One region of the Pseudomonas sp. S1_G07 genome, then DNA from elsewhere that is predicted to be linked to it. Evidence: predicted binding sites of a transcription regulator. Region 1 holds the regulator's gene; each other region holds the start of a gene.
What was found. The regulator sigma-54, encoded in region 1, starts transcription at its own class of promoters, with help from an activator protein. The targets are predictions, from matches to a motif close to ANTGGCATNNANNTTGCTNT.
Positions count from the first base shown of each region.

Region 2: AB4O05_RS25395 (circularly permuted type 2 ATP-grasp protein) is a predicted target of sigma-54. The motif match lies at 3,518-3,537, and genes of this name have one in related genera.
Region 3: AB4O05_RS24220 (flagellar hook-length control protein FliK) is a predicted target of sigma-54. The motif match lies at 2,781-2,800, and genes of this name have one in related genera.
Region 4: flgB (flagellar basal body rod protein FlgB) is a predicted target of sigma-54. The motif match lies at 2,043-2,062, and genes of this name have one in related genera.

Region 1 is NZ_CP162778.1:2,039,520-2,044,703, forward strand. It holds gene AB4O05_RS09305 (ZIP family metal transporter) at 1-760, shown strand, start outside; gene AB4O05_RS09310 (HPr family phosphocarrier protein) at 807-1,079, opposite strand; gene rapZ (RNase adapter RapZ) at 1,096-1,953, opposite strand; gene ptsN (PTS IIA-like nitrogen regulatory protein PtsN) at 1,956-2,420, opposite strand; gene hpf (ribosome hibernation-promoting factor, HPF/YfiA family) at 2,430-2,735, opposite strand; gene AB4O05_RS09330 (RNA polymerase factor sigma-54) at 2,811-4,304, opposite strand; gene lptB (LPS export ABC transporter ATP-binding protein) at 4,502-5,184, opposite strand, start outside.
Region 2 is NZ_CP162778.1:5,585,796-5,590,979, reverse strand. It holds gene AB4O05_RS25425 (aminotransferase-like domain-containing protein) at 1-576, shown strand, start outside; gene AB4O05_RS25420 (translation initiation factor 2) at 670-1,158, shown strand; gene AB4O05_RS25415 (YkgJ family cysteine cluster protein) at 1,322-1,576, shown strand; gene AB4O05_RS25410 (START domain-containing protein) at 1,618-2,223, shown strand; gene AB4O05_RS25405 (hypothetical protein) at 2,327-2,563, shown strand; gene AB4O05_RS25400 (ribonuclease E inhibitor RraB) at 2,777-3,118, shown strand; gene AB4O05_RS25395 (circularly permuted type 2 ATP-grasp protein) at 3,570-4,979, shown strand; gene AB4O05_RS25390 (alpha-E domain-containing protein) at 4,984-5,184, shown strand, end outside.
Region 3 is NZ_CP162778.1:5,328,493-5,333,676, forward strand. It holds gene fliM (flagellar motor switch protein FliM) at 1-558, opposite strand, end outside; gene fliL (flagellar basal body-associated protein FliL) at 568-1,071, opposite strand; gene AB4O05_RS24220 (flagellar hook-length control protein FliK) at 1,394-2,731, opposite strand; gene AB4O05_RS24225 (Hpt domain-containing protein) at 2,867-3,211, opposite strand; gene AB4O05_RS24230 (ATP-binding SpoIIE family protein phosphatase) at 3,242-4,960, opposite strand; gene AB4O05_RS24235 (STAS domain-containing protein) at 4,957-5,184, opposite strand, start outside.
Region 4 is NZ_CP162778.1:5,650,817-5,656,000, forward strand. It holds gene flgE (flagellar hook protein FlgE) at 1-372, opposite strand, end outside; gene flgD (flagellar hook assembly protein FlgD) at 404-1,129, opposite strand; gene flgC (flagellar basal body rod protein FlgC) at 1,146-1,589, opposite strand; gene flgB (flagellar basal body rod protein FlgB) at 1,593-2,000, opposite strand; gene cheR (protein-glutamate O-methyltransferase CheR) at 2,313-3,140, opposite strand; gene AB4O05_RS25740 (chemotaxis protein CheV) at 3,185-4,117, opposite strand; gene flgA (flagellar basal body P-ring formation chaperone FlgA) at 4,211-4,975, shown strand; gene flgM (flagellar biosynthesis anti-sigma factor FlgM) at 5,118-5,184, shown strand, end outside.

The sequences.
Region 1 (5,184 bases):
GCGTGCGTTGCAAGGCGGCGCGATCTGCGCGCTCGGCACGGCGCTGGGCGCGGTGCCGGTACTGGTTATCCGGCGTATGCCGGTGGCGTTGAGCGATACCTTATTGGGCTTTGGTGCGGGCGTGATGCTCGCGGCCACCGCCTTTTCGCTGGTCGTGCCGGGTATTGGCGCCGCTGAAAGCCTCGGGCTCTCGCCTTGGGGCGCCGGCGGCCTGATCAGCTTCGGCATCCTGCTGGGCGCATTCGGGCTGTACCTGGTCGACCGCAAGGTTTCCGGCGCGAGCCCGGAGATGCTGGTGGGCGCGCCGGGTAAACCGGTGATCGCGCCGCGGATCTGGCTGTTCGTGTTTGCCATCATCGCCCACAATATCCCCGAAGGCATGGCCGTGGGCGTTTCCGCTGGCGGCGGAATGCCGGATGCCGACAGCCTGGCCATGGGCATTGCTGTGCAGGATGTGCCCGAAGGTCTTGTGATTGCGTTGGTATTGGCCGGAGCGGGGATGTCGCGGGTCAAGGCATTCCTGATCGGCGCCGCGTCAGGTTTGGTGGAGCCGGTGTTCGCCGTGCTCTGCGCCTGGCTGGTGACCCTGGCCGAGGTGCTGTTGCCTTTGGGCCTGGCATTGGCCGCGGGGGCAATGTTGTTGGTGGTCACCCACGAAGTGATTCCAGAGTCGCGGCGCAATGGTCATGAAAAGCTCGCCAGCCTGGGATTGTGCATCGGGTTTTGCTTGATGATGGTGATGGATACGGCGCTGGGTTAGACCGTACTTTTTGCAGGCGTGAGTCTGCTTGCGCCGTCAGGATGGGTTATTCGCCTTCGTCGAATTTGTTATTGATCAACTCCACCAGTGCATCCAGTGCGTCCTGTTCCTCTTCGCCTTCGGTACTCAAGTGAATCTTGGTGCCTTTGCCGGCCGCCAGCATCATCATGGCCATGATGCTTTTGCCATCGACCATGGAGTCTGGAGTACGCCCGGCGCGAATCTGGCAAGGAAACTTACCGGCAACGCCGACGAACTTGGCTGAGGCCCGGGCGTGCAAACCCAGCTTGTTGATGATTTCAATTTCACGAGCAGGCATCGCGGGGGTGTTCCTTTCAGCTAAGGTCGCGGTGGCGAACCTGGACATTCTTTAGGGTTTGTTGCAGTACCTGGCCCAGGCGTTCGGTCAGGTAGACAGAGCGGTGGTGGCCGCCAGTACAGCCGATGGCAATGGTGACATAGGCCCGGTTGCTCGCGGCGAAGCGCGGCAGCCATTTGAGCAAGTAGCTGGAAATATCCTGGAACATTTCCTCCACGTCCGGTTGCGCCGCCAGGTACTCGGCCACTGGCTGGTCCAACCCGGACTGCTCACGCAATTCCGGCTTCCAGTAGGGGTTGGGCAGGCAGCGTACATCGAACACCAAATCCGCATCTACCGGCATGCCACGCTTGAAGCCAAACGACTCTACGAGAAACGCCGTACCCGGCTCCGGCTGGTTCAGCAGGCGCAGCTTGATCGCATCGCGCAGCTGATACAGGTTGAGGCTGGTGGTGTTGATCTTGAGGTCGGCGAGGTCAATGATCGGTCCCAGCAGCTTGGTTTCGTCCTCGATGGCTTCCGCCAGGGAGCGGTGGGGGCTGCTGAGGGGGTGGCGACGACGGGTCTCGGAGAAGCGCTTGAGCAGCGTCTCCTCGTCGGCATCCAGATACAGCACGTCGCAATGAATGTGCTTGGCGCGCACCTCTTCGAGCAATTCCGGGAACCGCGTGAGGTGGCTGGGCAGGTTGCGGGCGTCAATCGAAACGGCGACCAGGGGTTGCGCCAGTTCGGTATGGATCAGCGCACGCTCCGCCAACTCCGGCAGCAAGCCGGCCGGCAGATTGTCGATGCAATAGAAGCCGCTGTCCTCGAGAACATTGAGGGCGGTACTTTTACCCGAGCCTGAACGGCCGCTGACGATGATCAAACGCATGATTACTGCCTGTTTTGTTCATCCAGGACAACTTGGTACAGGGCCTCGTTGCTGTTGGCACTGCGCAGCTTGTCGCGTACGTCCTCGCGGTCGAGCATGCTGGCGATCTGCCGGAGCAGTTCCAGGTGTGCATCGGTGGCGGCCTCTGGCACCAGCAGAACAAACAGCAGGTCGACCGGGGCGCCGTCGATGGCGTCGAAATCGATGGAGGCTTCCAGATGCAGGAGGGCGCTGACGGGCGTATCACAGCCTTTGAGGCGACAGTGAGGAATAGCGATGCCATTGCCAAAACCGGTGGAGCCGAGTTTTTCACGGGCAACCAGTGCCTCGAAGACATCTTGCATCTCCAGATCCGGCACTTCGCGGTGGATCAGCTTGGCAATTTCTTCGAGGGCTTTCTTCTTGCTGCCGCCCGGCACGTTCACGAGTGAACGGCCGGGGGTCAGGATGGTTTCAAGTCGGATCATGGGGGGGAGTTAACGACCTGTACCTTGCATCAGGTGCAGATTCTTTTCCTTATGCTTTATGAGTTGACGATCGAGCTTGTCGTAGAGCGAATCAATCGCCGCGTACATATCTTCATGTTCCGCATTGGCGACGAGCTTGGCATTCGGTACGTGCAGGGTGGCTTCGATTTTCTGCTTGAGCTTATCGACCTCCATGATGACCTGCACGTTGGTGATCTTGTCAAAATGCCCCGCAAGCTTGTTCAGCTTGCTCTCGGTGTACTCGCGCAGGGGCTTGGTGACTTCCAGTTGGTGTCCACTGATGTTGACTTGCATACAGCTTCTCCTTCGTTGCCAGTGCATAAAGCGGCGGGTAGGAATACCCGCCACTGGAACGCTGTGGCCCGCCCGTCACATCAAACGCTTACGCTCGCTGGAAGGCGCGATCCCGAGGGATTCGCGGTACTTGGCGACGGTTCGACGGGCGACCTGAATGCCTTGTGCCTCCAGTAAACCAGCGATCTTGCTGTCACTCAACGGCTTTTTCTGATTTTCCGCGGCAACCAGTTTTTTGATGATCGCGCGGATCGCCGTGGACGAGCATTCGCCGCCTTCGGAGGTGCTGACATGGCTGGAGAAAAAGTATTTCAGCTCATATATACCCCGTGGGGTATGCATGAATTTTTGCGTGGTTACCCGGGAAATCGTCGATTCATGCATGCCAACCGCCTCGGCGATGTCATGCAGGACCAAAGGCTTCATCGCTTCGTCACCGTACTCCAGGAAGCCGCGCTGGTGCTCGACGATCTGGGTGGCGACTTTCATCAGGGTTTCGTTGCGACTCTGCAGGCTCTTGATGAACCAGCGGGCCTCCTGCAACTGGTTGCGCATGAAGGTGTTGTCGGCGCTGGTATCGGCGCGACGTACAAAACCTGCGTATTGCGGGTTGACCCGCAGGCGTGGCACTGACTCCTGGTTCAGCTCCACGAGCCAGCGCTCGTTATCCTTGCGTACGATCACGTCAGGGACCACGTATTCAGCTTCACTGGACTCGATTTGCGAGCCCGGGCGCGGGTTGAGGCTCTGCACCAGCTCGATCACCTGGCGCAACTCGTCTTCCTTGAGCTTCATGCGGCGCATCAGTTGACTGTAGTCACGGCTGCCCAGCAGGTCGATGTAATCGGTGACCAGGCGCTGTGCTTCGGCGAGCCAAGGGGTCTTGGCCGGTAACTGACGCAGTTGCAGCAAGAGGCACTCGCCAAGAGTGCGCGCGCCGATACCGGCCGGCTCGAATTGTTGGATGCGGTGCAGGACGGCTTCGATTTCGTCCAGCTCGATGTCCAGTTCCGGGTCGAAGGCCTCAAGGATCTCGTCGAGTGTCTCGTCCAGATAGCCCTGGTTATTGATGCAGTCGATCAGGGTGACGGCGATCAGCCGATCGGTATCCGACATCGGCGCAAGATTCAGTTGCCACAACAGATGGCTCTGCAGGCTTTCGCCTGCGGAAGTGCGGGTCGTGAAATCCCACTCGTCATCATCATTGCTGGGCAGGCTGCTGGCGCTGGTCTGGTAGACGTCCTCCCAGGCGGTATCCACCGGCAGCTCGTTGGGGATGCGTTCGTTCCAATCGCCTTCCTCGAGGTTATCCACCGTAGGGGCGGTTTCCTGGTAGGAGGGTTCCTGCACGTCGGAATTGGGTTTTTGCTCGATGTTGTCGGCCAGGGGGTCTGCATTATCGAAGTCGTCGCCTTCTTCCTGGCGTTCGAGCATCGGATTGGACTCCAGGGCCTCCTGGATTTCCTGTTGCAGGTCCAGGGTCGACAATTGGAGCAGGCGGATGGCCTGTTGCAGCTGCGGTGTCATCGTCAGCTGCTGGCCCATTCTCAGGACTAGCGATGGTTTCATGGCAGGGGCTTAACACCTTATTCGCCGGCGCAATGCGCCATCCACGACAGGGCGCGTGAGCGCCAAACATAAGCAAATTATATGCCTGATATCGAAGGTTTTGCCTAGAGCGCAGTAACAATAAAAATCCGAAGGTTTTCATTGACTCCCGCGCTTCGGGCAAACGACCTGCCACCACCGTGTTTGCACTGGCAGGTTTACAGGCGGAACTCGTGACCCAGGTACACTTCCTTGACCAGTTCGTTGGCCAGGATGGTGGCAGAGTCGCCTTCGGCGATCAGTTGGCCATCGTTGACGATATAGGCTGTTTCGCAGATATCGAGGGTCTCACGTACGTTGTGGTCGGTGATCAACACACCAATACCCTTGGCCTTGAGATGATGGATGATCTGCTTGATGTCGCCGACCGAAATGGGGTCGACGCCCGCGAACGGTTCGTCCAGCAGGATGAACTTGGGCGCGGTGGCCAGGGCGCGGGCAATTTCCACGCGGCGGCGCTCACCACCGGACAGGCTCATGCCAAGGTTGTCGCGGATGTGGTTGATGTGGAATTCCTGCAGCAGGCTTTCCAGCTCCTGCCGGCGGCCGTCGCGGTCGAGTTCTTTGCGGGTCTCAAGGATGGCCATGATGTTGTCGGCCACCGAGAGCTTGCGGAAGATCGACGCTTCCTGAGGAAGATAGCCGATACCGGCACGAGCGCGGCCGTGCATGGGCTGGTGGCTGACATCCAGGTCGTCGATCAGCACGCGCCCCTGGTCCGCCTGGACCAGGCCGACGATCATGTAGAAGCACGTGGTCTTGCCGGCGCCGTTGGGGCCGAGCAGGCCGACGATCTGGCCACTGTCGATCGACAGGCTGACATCGCGCACGACCTGACGGC
Region 2 (5,184 bases), 2.6 Mb from region 1:
CTGATGTTCGAGCTGGGTCGCACCAAGGCGCTCAAGGCCTACGACCGCCTGGATCGGGTGATCTATTGCTCGAGTTTCTCCAAGACCTTGTCGCCGGGCGTGCGTATCGGTTGGATGATTGCCGGCAAGTACCAGCAGGAAATCCAGCGCCTGCAAATGTTCAGTACCCATTCGGCGTGCAGCGTCACGCAGATGGGGGTCGCCGCTTACCTTGAGAACGGCGGCTACGACCGGCACCTGCGCTACATCCGCCAGGAATACCGCAAGAACCTCAGTGCGTTCCAGCTGGCGGTGCAACAGTATTTCCCCGAAGGCACCCAGATGACCCGCCCGACCGGCGGTTTTATCCTGTGGGTCAGTTTGCCGGGGCGGGTCAATACCCAGGAACTGCACGTGCGCGCCCTGCAACAGGGCATCAGCATCGCGCCGGGGTTGATCTTCAGTAACACCGAGCAGTTCAACCACTGTATTCGCCTCAACTGTGGCACGCCGTGGAACCGCGAGGCAGAGCGCGCGCTGATGACCCTGGGGATGCTGGCCAGCCAGTTGTGCCAGGAAACGGCGGCTGGCCTTTGAGGCACGCAAAGGACGTAACGCCGATCACCGCGCTTGTCATGCCGCGCACAACAAGCGAGCATATGGCCCTCTGCCGTTAATGCTGTAGGCAATATGACTTCGATTGTTCGCGCTGTGGTGGTGATTGGCCTGTTCAGCCTGTGCAACGTCAGCACAGCGCTGGCGGCAGCACCTGTGACTGAAGATAAGCCCGTCGCCAGCAGCCAGCAGACGCCCGCCGCGAAAAAAAGCGCCTCGGCCGAGCAAGCCGCCGCCGCGAAGAAAAAGGCCACGAAGAAAAAACGTGCGGCGACTGCGAAAAAGTCCAAGTCGGCCCAGGAAGTCGCACAGACCAAACTGCCACCGGCACAGTTGGACCTGTCACTGCCTTCGGACATGGTCAGGCATTTGCAGCCACTGGGCACGATGCCCCAGCCCAAGAGCGTCCCGTTGCTGCCGCCGATGTTTGGCGAAAAGCCGACCGACAACAGTGCTTTCCAGATCAACGGCCGCTTGCTCAGCAATGAGATGAAGCTGCAATTGCGTAACGAAGAACGACGCGAAGTCGAAGGCGCGGCGCTGGATTTCGAATTCAAACAGTAAACGTTTTCCTGTAAACGTGATCGGGTCGTCCGACCCTTTGTCGCAGACTGATCAGTCAGGTTTATGTTGTGCGAAAAAACCCTGTTACACCATTTTAAAACGGCTGTTTAAGGGCGTAATCTAGCCCGGCCATCCCTATTGAGTCGTCGAGGACCTGCTGGTCATGAATTGCCGTGAAGGCTGTGGCGCCTGCTGCATCGCCCCCTCCATCAGTTCGCCATTACCCGGAATGCCCAAGGGCAAACCGGCCGGTGAACGCTGCCTGCACCTGTCGGTCGAACACCTGTGCGAACTGTTCGGGCGCCCGGAACGACCGGCAGTGTGCAGTGATTTCAAGGCGGACATCGAGGTCTGCGGTACCGACCAGGCCGATGCGATCCGGTTGATCGGCTGGTGGGAGCAGATGACGGCGGCTTGATGGGCTTTACTATCGGAACTTCAACAATAAGGAATACAACAATGGGTTCGCTGAAACGAGTGGCTGTGCTGTGCGGTTTTACACTGTTGTTTGCTGTCACTGCCCAGGCTGAGGATTGGCAAATCGCCAAGGACGAAGACGGGATCAAAGTATCCCTGAGCGAAGTCGCCGGCTCCAAGTACAAGGCCTATCGCGGCGTGACCGTGATCAAGGCGCCCGTAGCCAGGATTGTTGCGTTACAGGAAGACGTGGCGGGCGCATGTTCCTGGATTCACGAATGCAAGTCGCAGAAACTGCTCAAGACCGAAGGTGACAAGAGCTGGACCTATACCCAATTCAACGCACCGTTCCCGGTGACCGATCGTGACTCCATCCTGGAGATCACCACCTCCAAGGCCGCCGACGGCAGCGTAACCCGCAAGCTGTTGGAAGTGCCGACCTATCAGCCGGAAGTCAAAGGCTACGTGCGTGTGGCTCAGGTTGAAGGTTTCTGGAAACTGGTGCCCAAAAGCGCCAACGAAACCGAAGTGACCTACCAGGTGCACACCGAACCAGGTGGCAGCGTGCCGTCGTGGCTGGCCAACAAGTTTGTAGTGGACGCGCCGTTCAACACGTTGAAAGCCTTGAAAGAACACGCTGAAAAGTAACCGTGGTTGATCCGGTGCCTCCTGACGTGAGTGGAACGTTTGCCAAGCCCACAAGGTCCAGATAGTTGTGAGCCCACACATGGGTTTTATCGAGGAGGCACCGATGCAAAAGTGGCAGATTACCTTCGTTGATGACCACGGCGTGCAGTCCGTGGAGCAGTTCGCCTGCGAACAAAAGCCCAGCCTCGAAGATGCAGCACATATGATTCGCAACAAGCTGGTGCCGGTCGCCGCAGAACTGGATCTCAATGACCTGGAGGGCCGTAAACCCGAACCCACGGTCAAAATCCTCAAAGACCAGAACAGTATCCAGATCCTCGACATTTCTCCCGCCGCCTGAATATTCCCTGTATGCCAACCAAGCGCCTCTGGTGGAGGTGATAGCTTCGCGCTACTCTGCAGATGAGATCAGCGAATGAATCGCTAAGGTCTGGTCTTGTCAGCTACATGCTTGTTTTCCATCGGTAAGGTCATTGCCGTAGTACCTACGCCAGTACGGCGTGGGCTTCGGGAAACACGGAAAGTCTATCCATCGGTTTGAGGAGGACGTTTCATGAGCACAGCCTATCAAGAAGACATCAGCACCAACGTCCTGCGCCGCATGAAAGAAGGCGGCTTCGATTTTTCACGTTTCCACCCCATCGAGTTCTACGCCATTTTCCCGGATGAGGAACGGGCGCGCAGGGCTGCGGGTGAGTTTCGTGGAGAATCCCTGAATGCCCAGGTCAGCGCGCGCGACGATGGCGCCTGGTACCTGGAGTTGAGCAAAATCATGTTCGCAACCTACGACGGCATAGGAGACTTCGAGCAAGACTTTGAAGCAGTGGTAGAGCCACTGGGTGGGATCATCGAAGGCTGGGGCGTCAAGCAGGAGGTGCGTGGGTTACCCATGTAGTGACATGACACACACAGCGTATCGGCTGGCCTTCGGGTCGGCCGATTTTGTTTGTGCGGCGGGAAAACCAGCCGGAGCGTGCGCGCCTGTTTTGCGCACCCCAAAAAAAGCCACCCAAAGTGGGTGGCTGAAGGGAAGACCGAGGAGCCGGTCGGTACACGAAGTGACACGGTACCGATGCAGCGAGGGGTGATGCTGTAGGACGCGTCCTGTTCAGCAGAGAGTTGCGATTATCCGCAGCCGCGGACGAGCAGTGAAATCAACTGTAGCTATGCTGTTGATAGTCAAAGCCCGCGTTACGATGAAGCAAGGGCGATGGCGCCGGGCGTTCCGCGCACCAGGACGGTGCGTTAACGTCCTCATATTTATTCAACTAATTGATTTATAAGTGTTTATGCCGATGGCACGGGCCTTGCGAAGGTTCTTGCGTCCAAGTGACAAGGAGTACGGCATGATCCGCACTTATTACGATGAAATGTATGACGGGGCAGGGCAGGTTCGCCCTCATTACCGTGAATTTGCCCGTTGGTTGGCCGACACCCCAGCGGAATTGCTGGCCCAGCGCCGGCGCGAAGCCGATTTACTGTTTCACCGCGCCGGGATCACCTTCACCCTCTATGGCGACGAACAAGGCACCGAACGCCTGATCCCCTTCGACACCATCCCGCGCAGCATTCCGGCGAGCGAATGGCGGATTGTCGAGCGCGGATGCATTCAACGGGTCAAGGCGCTGAACATGTTTCTCGCCGACCTGTACCACGACCAGCGCATCATCAAGGCCGGGATCATCCCCGCCGAACAGGTACTGGCCAACGAGCAATACCAGTTGGCGATGCAGGGTCTGAACCTGCACCGCGACCTTTATTCCCACATCTCCGGGGTCGACCTGGTGCGCGACGGTGACGGCACCTACTACGTGCTGGAAGACAACCTGCGTACGCCGAGCGGTGTCAGCTACATGCTCGAAGACCGCAAGATGATGATGCGCCTGTTCCCCGAGCTGTTCGCCGCCCAGCGCATCGCGCCGATCGACCACTACCCGAACCTTTTGCTCGACACCCTGAAAAGCTCCAGCCCCCTGGATAACCCCAGCGTGGTGGTGCTGACCCCGGGCCGTTTTAACAGTGCGTTCTTTGAACACGCGTTCCTGGCCCGGGAAATGGGTGTGGAACTGGTGGAAGGTGCCGATCTGTTCGTGCGCGATGACCGCGTGTTCATGCGCACCACCGATGGCCCCAAGGCGGTGGACGTGATCTACCGTCGCCTGGATGACGCGTTCCTCGACCCGCTGGCGTTCAACCCGGACTCCATGCTCGGCGTGCCCGGCCTGCTCGCCGCGTACCGCTCGGGCAATGTCGTGCTGGCCAACGCGATTGGCACCGGGGTGGCCGACGACAAGTCGGTGTATCCCTTTGTCACCGAGATGATCCGTTTTTACCTGGACGAAGAACCGATCCTTCAGAACGTCCCGACCTTCCAGTGCCGCAAGCCCGACGAATTGTCCCACGTGCTGGCCAACCTGCCGGACCTGGTGGTGAAGGAAACCCAAGGCTCCGGCGGCTACGGCATGCTGGTTGGCCCGGCGTCCACAACGGCGGAAATCGAAGCCTTCCGTGCGCGTATCAAGGCCAAGCCCCACGCTTATATCGCACAGCCGACCCTGTGTTTATCCACCTGCCCGACCTTCGTCGACAACGGTATCGCCCCGCGCCATATCGACCTGCGGCCATTTGTGCTATCCGGCAAGGAAACCCGCGTGGTGCCGGGCGGCCTGACCCGCGTGGCATTGCGTGAAGGTTCGCTGGTGGTCAATTCGTCCCAGGGCGGCGGGACCAAAGACACCTGGGTGGTCGAGGACTGATGCCATGTTGAGTAGAACTGCCTCGGATTTATACTGGATGTCGCGCTATCTGGAGCGCGCCGAAAACCTGGCGCGCATGCTCGATGTCAGCTATTCGCTGTCGCTGATGCCCCAGGATGGGCGCGGCGATGGCCTGCACGAATTGGCCATGCCGCTGCTGATCACCGGCACCTTGGAGGATTACCGCGAGCGCCACGGTCCATTG
Region 3 (5,184 bases), 2.8 Mb from region 1:
GGCCGGGTTCACTTCCGAGTTGATGTACTCGAAATTGACTTCCATGATCGCCTGCCAGGCTTCCTTCAAGTCGATGAAGGCTTGCTCCAGCACCATGCGCACCACCCGCAGCTCGGTGGGGGTGAATTCACGGCCCTCGATCTTGGCATGACGGCCGTCACCGCCGAAGAAGTTGTCCACCAGCTTGAACACCAGCTTGGCGTCGAGGATGAACAGGGCGGTGCCACGCAGCGGCTTGATCTTGACCAGGTTGAGGCTGGTGGGCACGTACAGCGAATGCACGTATTCGCCGAACTTCATCACCTGCACGCCGCCCACCGCCACGTCCGCCGAACGACGCAGCATGTTGAACATGCTGATGCGGGTGTAGCGGGCGAAACGTTCGTTGATCATTTCCAGCGTCGGCATGCGTCCACGGACGATGCGATCCTGGCTGGTCAGGTCATAACTTTTGACGCTGCCGGGCTCGGCAGCCATTTCGGTCTGTACCAGACCATCGTCCACACCGTGCAACAGTGCGTCGATTTCATCCTGGGACAGCAGGTCTTGCACGGCCATGTCGTGGTCCTACTGCAATACGAAGTTAGTGAAGAGCGCCTGTTCGATCACGACTTTGCCGAGCTCTTTCTGGGCCACTTCCTGCACGCTGGCAGTGACCTTCTGGCGCAGCATTTCCTGGCCCACCGGGGTGGCCAGGGCATCGAAACTCTGGGCGGAGAACAGCATCACCAGGTTGTTGCGGATCACTGGCATGTGCACTTTGAGTGCTTCCAGGTCCGCTGCGTTACGCGCCAGCAAGGTGATGCTCACCTGCAGATAACGTTGACGACCATTCTGGTTGTAGTTGGCGACAAAGGCCGGAAGCATCGGCTCGAAGATTGCCGGTTGCTTGACGTTAGTGGCGGTCTCGGCAGCAGGTGCCGCTTTGCTTGCGTTGGTGTGCATGATGTACCAGGTGCCACCCACCGACGCGCCGATGGCCAGGAGCAGGCCCACGACGATTAGCAGGATAAGCTTGAGCTTGCCTTTGCCTGCGGGTGCTTTTACTGCTGCGTCGTCGCTCTTCGCCATGCCAATAATCCGTCACTATTCGGGGATTCATAGATCTACGGAAAGGCAAGAGCAAGTGTTATGCCAGAGTTGTCTGGGCAATCTGGAGAATGGCGCGGGCCAAGGAACACCACCGGTCAAATATGGGAGGCCCCACTCCCTCTTCGACGTAGCGCTGTCGAGCAGCAAACGGGAATCCTGTGGCGAGCGGGCTTGGCGAATCGTCGCACCACCCGCTCGCCACAAAAATGCGCTCGACTGAAATGGCTATGCAACTCCGGACCTCAGGGTGAAGTTTCAACCCTTTAAAATCAGCTCCACACTGGCAGAGTTTCGACAGAAATCAGGCGTAGTAGTCGACGGCGCTGGAGCCGACCACCGTCGAGGTCACCGGCGCCATCGCTTCAGCCACATCGACGTGGCTGCCGCTGTCACCGCCGTCAACGCGACCGCCACTGTTGCCCACGCCACGTGTCTGCGCTTGCTGTTGCTGCTGCTCCTGGCCACGGGACTGATCGGACACGTTGACGTCCACCTGCCCCATGCCCTGCTGCGCGAACATCTCCCGCAGGCGACCGGACTGGCTTTCCAGGGCTTCACGCACCACCGCGTGGGCGCTCATGAAGCTGACCTGGGCCTGCTGGTCGGCCGTCATATTGACCTTGATATCCAGGCGTCCAAGCTCAGCCGGCTGCAACTGGATCTCCGCCGATTTGAGGCTGGCGCTGGACAGGTACATCACGCGGTTGACGATTTCGTCGGTCCAGCCGCTCTGGTGCATGGCCAACGGCGCATTGACGACCGGCGGCAAGGCGTTGGCGGTTTTCGGCGTGGCCGCCTGGGTCAGGGCCGCCAGGCGATTGGCGAAGTCATCGACGCGGGTGTCGCTGCTGGCGCTCTTCAGGTCCTTGAGGCCTTCTTCGATCAGACCGCCGAAGGCCTTGTCGCCACCCTGGCCGGTGCTGTCCTTGGTGGCTTGCTGATCGACCATCGTGGCCAGGCCGGCGGCAAAGTTCTGTGCGGCGGTCGGCTGGTCCTGGGAGGTCGTCGGCGCGGTCTTTGCCGGCGCCTGGCTGCTGGCCGAGACATGCCCACCCTGCTCCATCGCCAGGCGCACGGCCGGCATGGCGTCCAGAGGATCGGCCTCAGGGTCGAACGCCGGCTTGGCCTCCTCGGTGGCCGCGATCGGTGCAGCAGCCACAGGCTGAGCCTTGTCATCCTTGGCTGACGCCACAGGCGCCGGGGTTTCCACCGGCACCGGAACGGCTACCGGGGTGACAGCGGCGATCATGGCCGGATCGACCACTGGATCAACCGGCGGCTGTTGCACCAGGGTCGGGTCGACGGGTGCGGCGTCATCGGTGCTGGCGCTGTCGTCGGCGGTGGCCGCTGGCTTGGCAGGCAAGGTATTGCCGCTATCGGCAACCGTCGGCGTGCTGGCGGCAGGCGTGTCGCTGCTGACCGCCGGCTTGGCGCTGGGGTCAGAAGGCTTGTCCCGCGTGGGCTTGGGCGCGTTGTCGTCAGACTTGGCGGTGGGTTTCGCGCCTTGGTTGGCGAACACTTGAGCGAAGCCAGGGCCCTTGTCCCGTGGGTCCGCGGCCGCTACCGACGGGGTGGCGACGGGCGCTTGAGGCTTGGCCGCGGGGGCAGCCTGAAGAAGCGAATTGGGAGCGACTGGCATAGGTAAAGGTCTCCACTGCATGAAGGTCGGGGATGCAGTATCAGGAGGTAGAGCAAGAGTCGGGCCAAGTTTTTCGGGAGCGCGTCAGCCCGTGTGCCCATGCGTTTTTGCGGTAATGGAAAGGTGCTCGGTCAATCACATCTGAAACCGCTGCCGCTCCGACTCATACAGCGGCCTCACCAGCGCAAACTCATGATCAATCTGATCGACCAGCGCCCCCAGGTCCGCTGTGGACTCAACGGATTCCACCTCCAGGCGCTGGCACAACTGCGCCAGCCGCACCGCTCCGAGGTTGCCGCTGCTGCCCTTGAAGCTGTGCGCGATCCGCCCCAAGGCCTTGGCGTCATCGCGCGCCTTGCGCAGGGCTTCGATGCGCTTTTGCGAGTCATCGAGGAAGGTCTCGAGCAACTTGGGATACTCGTCTTCCATCACTTCCTGCAAACCCGACAACACCTCGGGGTCCATATGTATATCAACCACTTGCTCGCTCCCTGATCAAGAATCGCTGGATTATGCCAGAGCCCCCCAGGAAAACTCTACGCAGACACTGCGCCCGCCATCGGACCAGCGCACATCGTCACTCAGCCGGCGCACCAGGTTCAGGCCTCGACCAGACAGGCGGTCGACGTCGAGGGGTCGCGCCAGCACGGCTTCCACGTCGAACCCGGGGCCGCTGTCTTCGAGACGCAGGGCCAGGGTGCCGCCCGTCACGGTCGGCGCCACATGCACATGCACCCGCACGTAGCCGCTGTTCAACCGCGCCAGGCGGTCATTGCGCTGGCGATAATACTCGGCAAAGCCCTGGGCATCGCATTTGAGCCGCGAGTCCAGGCCCAGCACGCCGTGCTCCAGTGCATTGGAATACAACTCGGCCATCACACTGTAGAGCGCGCCGCTCTGCTCGCGCAGGCCATGGACCTCCAGCAGCAGTTGCAACAGGTAGGGCAATGGGTTGTAACGCTTGAGCGTCTCGGCGCGGAATTCGAAACTTGCCGACCAGTCCAGTGGGCATGACTGGCCGCTGTCGGCATACAACGGCCCCGTCGCCCGCAGCGACTGGCCGGGCCGCAGGGTAATTTCCACCATGCTGACGTCATCCCGCGCCTCACCGCAAAATGCCGCCAGGGCCTGTTCGATATCCTCGAACAACCGGTCCGGTTCGCGGTTGGCGGCGAAGACCTGCTGCAACCGCTCAGTGCCAAACAATTGGTCGTTGGCATCGGCGGTATCCAGCACACCATCGGAGAGCAGGAACACTCGATCCCCCAACGTCATGGGCCAGACTTCAGTGCGGTCATCAAAGGCTTGCGCCGACAGCACCCCCAATGGCAAATGCCGCGACTGCAGTGGCGTACGCTTGCCGCTGGCGACTTCATGCACGTAGCCGTCAGGCATGCCGCCGTTCCACACCTCCACCGCTCGTCGTTCGGTACTCAGGCACAACAGGGTGGCGCAACAGAACATGTCCACCGGCAGGATGCGCTTGAGCTTGGCGTTCATCTCCCGCAGGATCTGCGTCAGGCCATAGCCCTTGGCCGTCATGCCGTAGAACACTTCCGCCAGCGGCATGGCCCCCACTGCCGCCGGCAGACCATGGCCGGTGAAGTCGCCCAGCAGCGCGTGCATATCGCCCGACGGCGTGTAGGCCGCCAGCAGCAGGTCGCCGTTGAACAGCGCATAGGGCGATTGCAGGTAGCGAATATTCGGCGCGGCGTTGATACAGCCGGAATGGGCGACCTTATCGAACACCGCCTTGGCCACCCGCTGCTCATGCAGCAGGTAGTCATGATGCCTGGCGATCAGGTCGCGCTGCTGCAACACCGTGGCCTGCAGGCGACGCAGGCGATCCATGGCATTGATCTTGGCGGCCAGGATCAGCGGGTTGTAGGGCTTGGGCAGAAAATCATCGCCGCCGGCGTCCAGGCACTCGGCCAGGGCAGCGCTCTCGCGCAAGGAGGTGAGGAAGATAATCGGGACCAGTGCTTCCCCCGCCAGTTGCTTGATCCACCGCGCGGCGGCAAAGCCATCCATCACGGGCATCATCGCGTCCATCAACACCAGTTGCGGGCGCTCACGGGCAAAGACTTCAACGGCCTCCTCGCCGTTGCTCGCGGTGAGCACCTGGTGCCCCTGGCGCCTCACAATGGTGGACAGCAACAGCAGGTCGGCGGCGCTGTCTTCGGCAATCAGGATCGTCAGCGCCTCCACTACCGAAGCCACGGCACTCAACGAATGTCGAACAGTTGGTTGAAGTTGGAGATCGCAAGAATCTTTTGCACGTCGCTGGTGCTGTTGATCACCCTGACTTCAGCGCCGTCGCTCGACGCGTAGTCACGCAGCAGCAGAAGCATGCCCAGGGCCGAGCTGTCCATATAGGTGGTTTCCTTGAGGTCGACCACATAGGTCTCAGGCACCTTGTAGAAACTCTCGTAGGACTGACGAAACGCCTGATG
Region 4 (5,184 bases), 2.5 Mb from region 1:
CAGGCGCGAGGTACCGGTGTTGTTGGTGATGTAACCGTCTTTGTCGGCACGGAAGGCACCGCTGCGGGTGTATTCCAGCGAACCGTCGCTGCCCTTCTGTACGAAGAAGCCGCCGCCCTGGATCGCCATGTCCAGAATGCCGCCACTGCCGTTGACGTCGCCCTGGGTGAACTGCTGGGACACCGCCGCCAGGTTCACCCCGTTGCCGATGCTGTTCTGGCCGGTGCCGAGCTTGGATGCTGCATAGATGTCAGCGAATTCCGCACGGGACGACTTGAAGCCGGTGGTCGCGACGTTGGCGATGTTGTTGCCGGTCACGTCCAGTTGTTTGTTGGCCGCATAGAGGCCGCTAAGGCCGATATTAAAAGACATGTTTCTCTCCCTCTGCCGTAGTTAGCCGGCTCTATGTACCGATAGTCTGAATTTGCGACAGCTTGACGCTGCCCATGCCACCGGCAAGGTTCAGCAGCATTTCGCCGCCGGTCTTGCTCAGCGTCACGCTGGTTACGGTTGCCGGCAACGACGTTGCCAGGGCAACCGAGTCACCCTTGTCATTCTTGGTCGTGGCCGCAAAGGTGTAGGTGCCGGCTGGGGCAGCCTCACCTTTGTCGTTCTTGCCATCCCAGATAAAGTCCGAGGTGCCGGCGTTCTGGGCGCCCATATCGATGGTGCGCACCACCACGCCGTCTTTGTCGGTGATCTTGATCGAGACATTGCCGGTCGCCGCCGTCACCGCCACCGAACCGGTCATGCTCTTGCTGGTATCCACCAGGGCCTTGTCGGTCTGGGTGATGATCGAGCGCCCCACCAGCGACGATGCCTGCAGCGCTTGCGAGGAGCTGAAGTTGCTGGAGATCGAATTCACCGAATCGTTCAGCGTGTTGATGCCTTCCAGGCTGCTGAACTGCGCCAACTGGGCCACGAACGCGCCGTTGTCCTGAGGCGACAGCGGGTTCTGGTTTTTCAGTTGGGTCACCAGCAACTGCAGGAATGCGTCCTTGCCCAGCGACTGGTTGCCGGTCGCGGCCTTGGAGGCGTTGCTGAGATTGCTATTGTCTGTCGCGGTCTTGACCTTGGAATTGAAAAGGTCCTGGACTGCCGAGTTGTTTGACGTATCAACGATGGCCATTAGTTGGCGCCCCTTATCACTGACCCAGGGTCAGGACCTTCTGCATCATGGTTTTGGCGGTGTTCATCATTTCCGCATTGGTCTGGAACGAGCGACTGGCGGAGATCATGTCGGCCATTTCCTCGACCACATTGACGTTCGGGTAGTACACGTAGCCTTTTTCGTTCGCCGCCGGGTGATTTGGCTCGTAGCGGGCTTCAAGGTTGCTCTGGTCTTCGACCACGCCGAGCACCTGCACACCGGAGCCTGCGGCATCTTTTTCCTGGAACAGCGAATCGCCGCCGCCGTTCTGGCCGCCCTGGAACATGGTGGCGAACACCGGGTGACGGGCGCGGTAGGTCTGGTCAATGCTCGAAGACACGGTCTCGGCGTTGGCGATGTTACTGGCGACGGTGTTCAAACGCGTGGTCTGCGCACTCATGCCACTACCGGCAATATTGAAAACACTGGACAGGGACATGGCTTACTCTCCACGCAGGGCTGACATCAGCCCTTTGAATTTGCTGTTAAGCAGGGTAAAGCTGGCCTGAAAGTTCACCGAGTTCTCGGCATAGGCCGATTGCTCCAACTGGGCGTCGACGGTGTTCTGGTCGATCGACGGCTGCATCGGCGTGCGATACAGCAGCGACTCGTCACCACTGCTCAGGCCTTGCGCTTCAATATGACGGTTGTTGGTCAGGTTCAAGGCGAAGGTGCCGTTCTTGGTCTTGTCCTGCTGTGCAGCGAGCACGGCGGAGAAATCCAGGTCCCGAGCCTTGTAGTTCGGGGTGTCGGCATTGGCAATGTTGTTGGCCAGGACTTCGGCACGCTGGGCGCGAAAGCCCAGGGCTTGTTCGTGGATACCGAGCGCTTTATCGAAGCTGATGCTCATGGCGGAAACCTTTAGGCTGACCTGCTGTTCGTTAACAGGGCTATAGCAAGGCGCATGCCAATTCTTCAAGGGCCCATATATCAAGGGTTTGCGGGGAGCTTGCCGGCGGCGATGCCAGAAAAGCGGCAATGGGTTTCCGCGTGGCGCCAGTAAAGCGGCAATGGGGATTGCCGCTTTACTCCGGCTTGCCGCACAAACAAATGTGGGAGCTGGCTTGCCTGCGATAGCGCGGTACCTGCCGACATATTCATCGACTGACACACCGCCATCGCGGGCAAGCCCGGCTCCCACAGTTTGTATCGCGGATACCGGCTATTTGGCCTGGTAGATGATCCCCGGGCTGCACTGCACCATCTGGAAGTGATCGGGCAAGCCGTTCAGCGCTTCGGAAGCACCCAGGAACAGGTAGCCGCCACGCTTGAGGGTGCCGTGGATGCGCAACAGGATGTCTTTCTTCACTTCGGCCGAAAAGTAGATCAGCACATTGCGACAGAACACCATGTCGAACTTGCCCAGGCTGGCGTAGCTGTCGAGCAGGTTGAACGAGCGAAACTCCACTCGGCTCTTGATCGGCGCCTTGACCGCCCAACGCCCCGCCCCTTTCGGGTCGAAGTAACGTTGCAGGCGCTCCTGGGACAACCCACGGCCCAGGGCCAGGCTGTCGTACTCGCCCGTCTTGCAATTGGTGAGCATGGTGCTGGACAGGTCGGTGGCGACAATTTGCGCACCGGCCTTCAACTGGCCCATGTTGGTCCGTTCGAATTCATCGATGGCCATCGAAATCGAATACGGTTCCTGCCCCGAGGAGCAGGCCGCCGACCAGATGCGCAGGCGCTGTCCCGGGCTGGCCTTGATGGCCTCCGGCAGCACTTTGCTCTTGAGCACCTCAAAGGGGTAGGTATCACGAAACCACAGGGTTTCGTTGGTGGTCATGGCATCGACCACCATCTCCTTGAGGCCACTGCGCGGCTGGCTCTGGATACGCTGGACCAGCTCGCCCAGGGACTTGATACCCTGCTGCTCCAGCATTTTGTTAAGACGGCTGGATACCAGGTATTGCTTGTTTTCACCGAGCAAAATGCCACAGGCTTTTTCCAGGAAGACCCGGAACTGTTCAAAATCCAAATTACCTGTAGACACTGATACCGCCTCTAAAATCATAAGACTGCCAAGGGTGAAAACCCTCAGCTGTGATCTGCTGCCTTGATCCGGTCGACTACCCGGGATGCCAGGTCATCAGGACGGAATTTGGCCAGGAAGTCATCGGCACCGACCTTCTTGACCATCGCCTGGTTGAATACACCCGACAGCGAAGTATGCAGGATGATATGCAATTTTTGCATGCGTGGATCGTTGCGTATCTCGGCCGTCAGCGTATAGCCATCCATTTCCGGCATCTCGATGTCGGAAATCATCATCAAGAATTCTTCTTCCGGCTTCTTGCCTTCGTCCACCAGCTTGCGCAGGTAATCCAGCGCCTGGCGGCCATCATTGAGCGCCACCACTTCCACGCCGACGGTCTGCAGGCAGCGGGTCACCTGCTTACGCGCCACCGAGGAGTCATCCACCGTCAGCACGCGCAACGAAATCGCCTTATGCGCCGTCTCGGCGTCCACCACACCCACGGAGATCGATTCCGAGGTAGGAGCCACTTCGGCAAGGATCTTCTCCACGTCGATGATTTCCACCAACTGGTTATCCACTCGCGTCACCGCCGTGAGGTAGTGATCGCGGCCAGTGCCCTTGGGCGGCGGATGGATCTCCTCCCAGTTCATATTGACGATGCGTTCCACCGAACGTACCAGGAAACCCTGGGTCTTGGTGTTGTATTCGGTGATGATCACAAACGGGTTTTCACGGTCCTGCAGACCTGCCGAACTGGTGGCCAGGGCCAGGTCGAGAATCGGGATGGTCGCCCCACGAATATTGGCCACGCCGCACACCACCGGGCTGGACTTGGGCATGATCGTCAGCTTGGGGCATTGCAACACTTCCCGCACTTTGAACACGTTGATGCCATATAGCTGCTTGCCGTCGAGACGAAAAAGCAACAATTCCAGGCGATTCTGCCCTACCAGCTGTGTGCGCTGGTTTACTGCATCCATTACACCTGCCATGCCCAGACTCCTACGCTAAAACCTTTGGGGGTACGACGCGTACCCGACACTAAACGGCACGAGCTTTGCTGATGATTTGATATTTAGCTGGCCATGGTTATGAAAACGACAGTTTCCCGACGCCCTGACTTCACACCGTATCGCAGAACCCTCTGCGTGACGCTGGCGTTGCTTGCATTCAGCCTGGGCACCGCGGCCCGCGCAGACAACGTCACCTTGCCTGATCTACTTATCGGCGTCACCCAAGGGTTTCTTGAGTTCACTGTAGAAGATTATCTGGCGACCACACAGACACCGGGGCGTTATGAAATCCAGGTCAACACGTTGGACCCCCGTCTGCGTATGCCAATGTGCGACAAGGAATTGACAGCGTCCCTGGAAAGCCCCGCCCAACCCATCGGCCGCGTGACGGTACGGGTACGCTGCGACGGCGCCTCGCCCTGGACCGTATTCGTGCCGGCCCAGGTCAAACTGTTCCGTGATGTCGTGGTGGTGACGCGCCCGCTCAAGCGCACCGGCATTATCGGTGACGAAGACGTGGCGCTGCGTGAACGGGACATCAGCCAGATCAACCAGGGCTACCTGACGTCGCTGGACCAGGCCATCGGGCAAAAACTGACCCGACCAGTGGTCACCGACCAAGTGATAACCCTGGTACACCTGGAACAGGCCGAGGTGATTCGCAAGGGCGATCAGGTGGTGATCTCGGCCAGCAGCGGCGGGCTCAGCGTGAAAATGCCGGGGGAGGCCTTGTCCAATGGCGGCATGAGCGAGCAGATCAGAGTCAAGAACCTCAACTCCAATCGAGTGATCAAGGCGCGGGTGACAGCCCCCGGGCAAGTCGAGGTCGCGTTATAGATGACTGGTACAGGACGCCAGGTTTTCCTACACTGTGCACGAGATATCCCGTGCGGAGATTTATTGTCATTCGCGCCTAAAGTTAATCCGGGTATTGCCGAAAACATGGCAAGCGTCCAAATACCCAGAGGTTTTTTTCATCATGGTCATTGATTTCAGCCGTTTAAATAACACCCCGTCTACGTCAGGCACTTCGCGCACCACCGGTG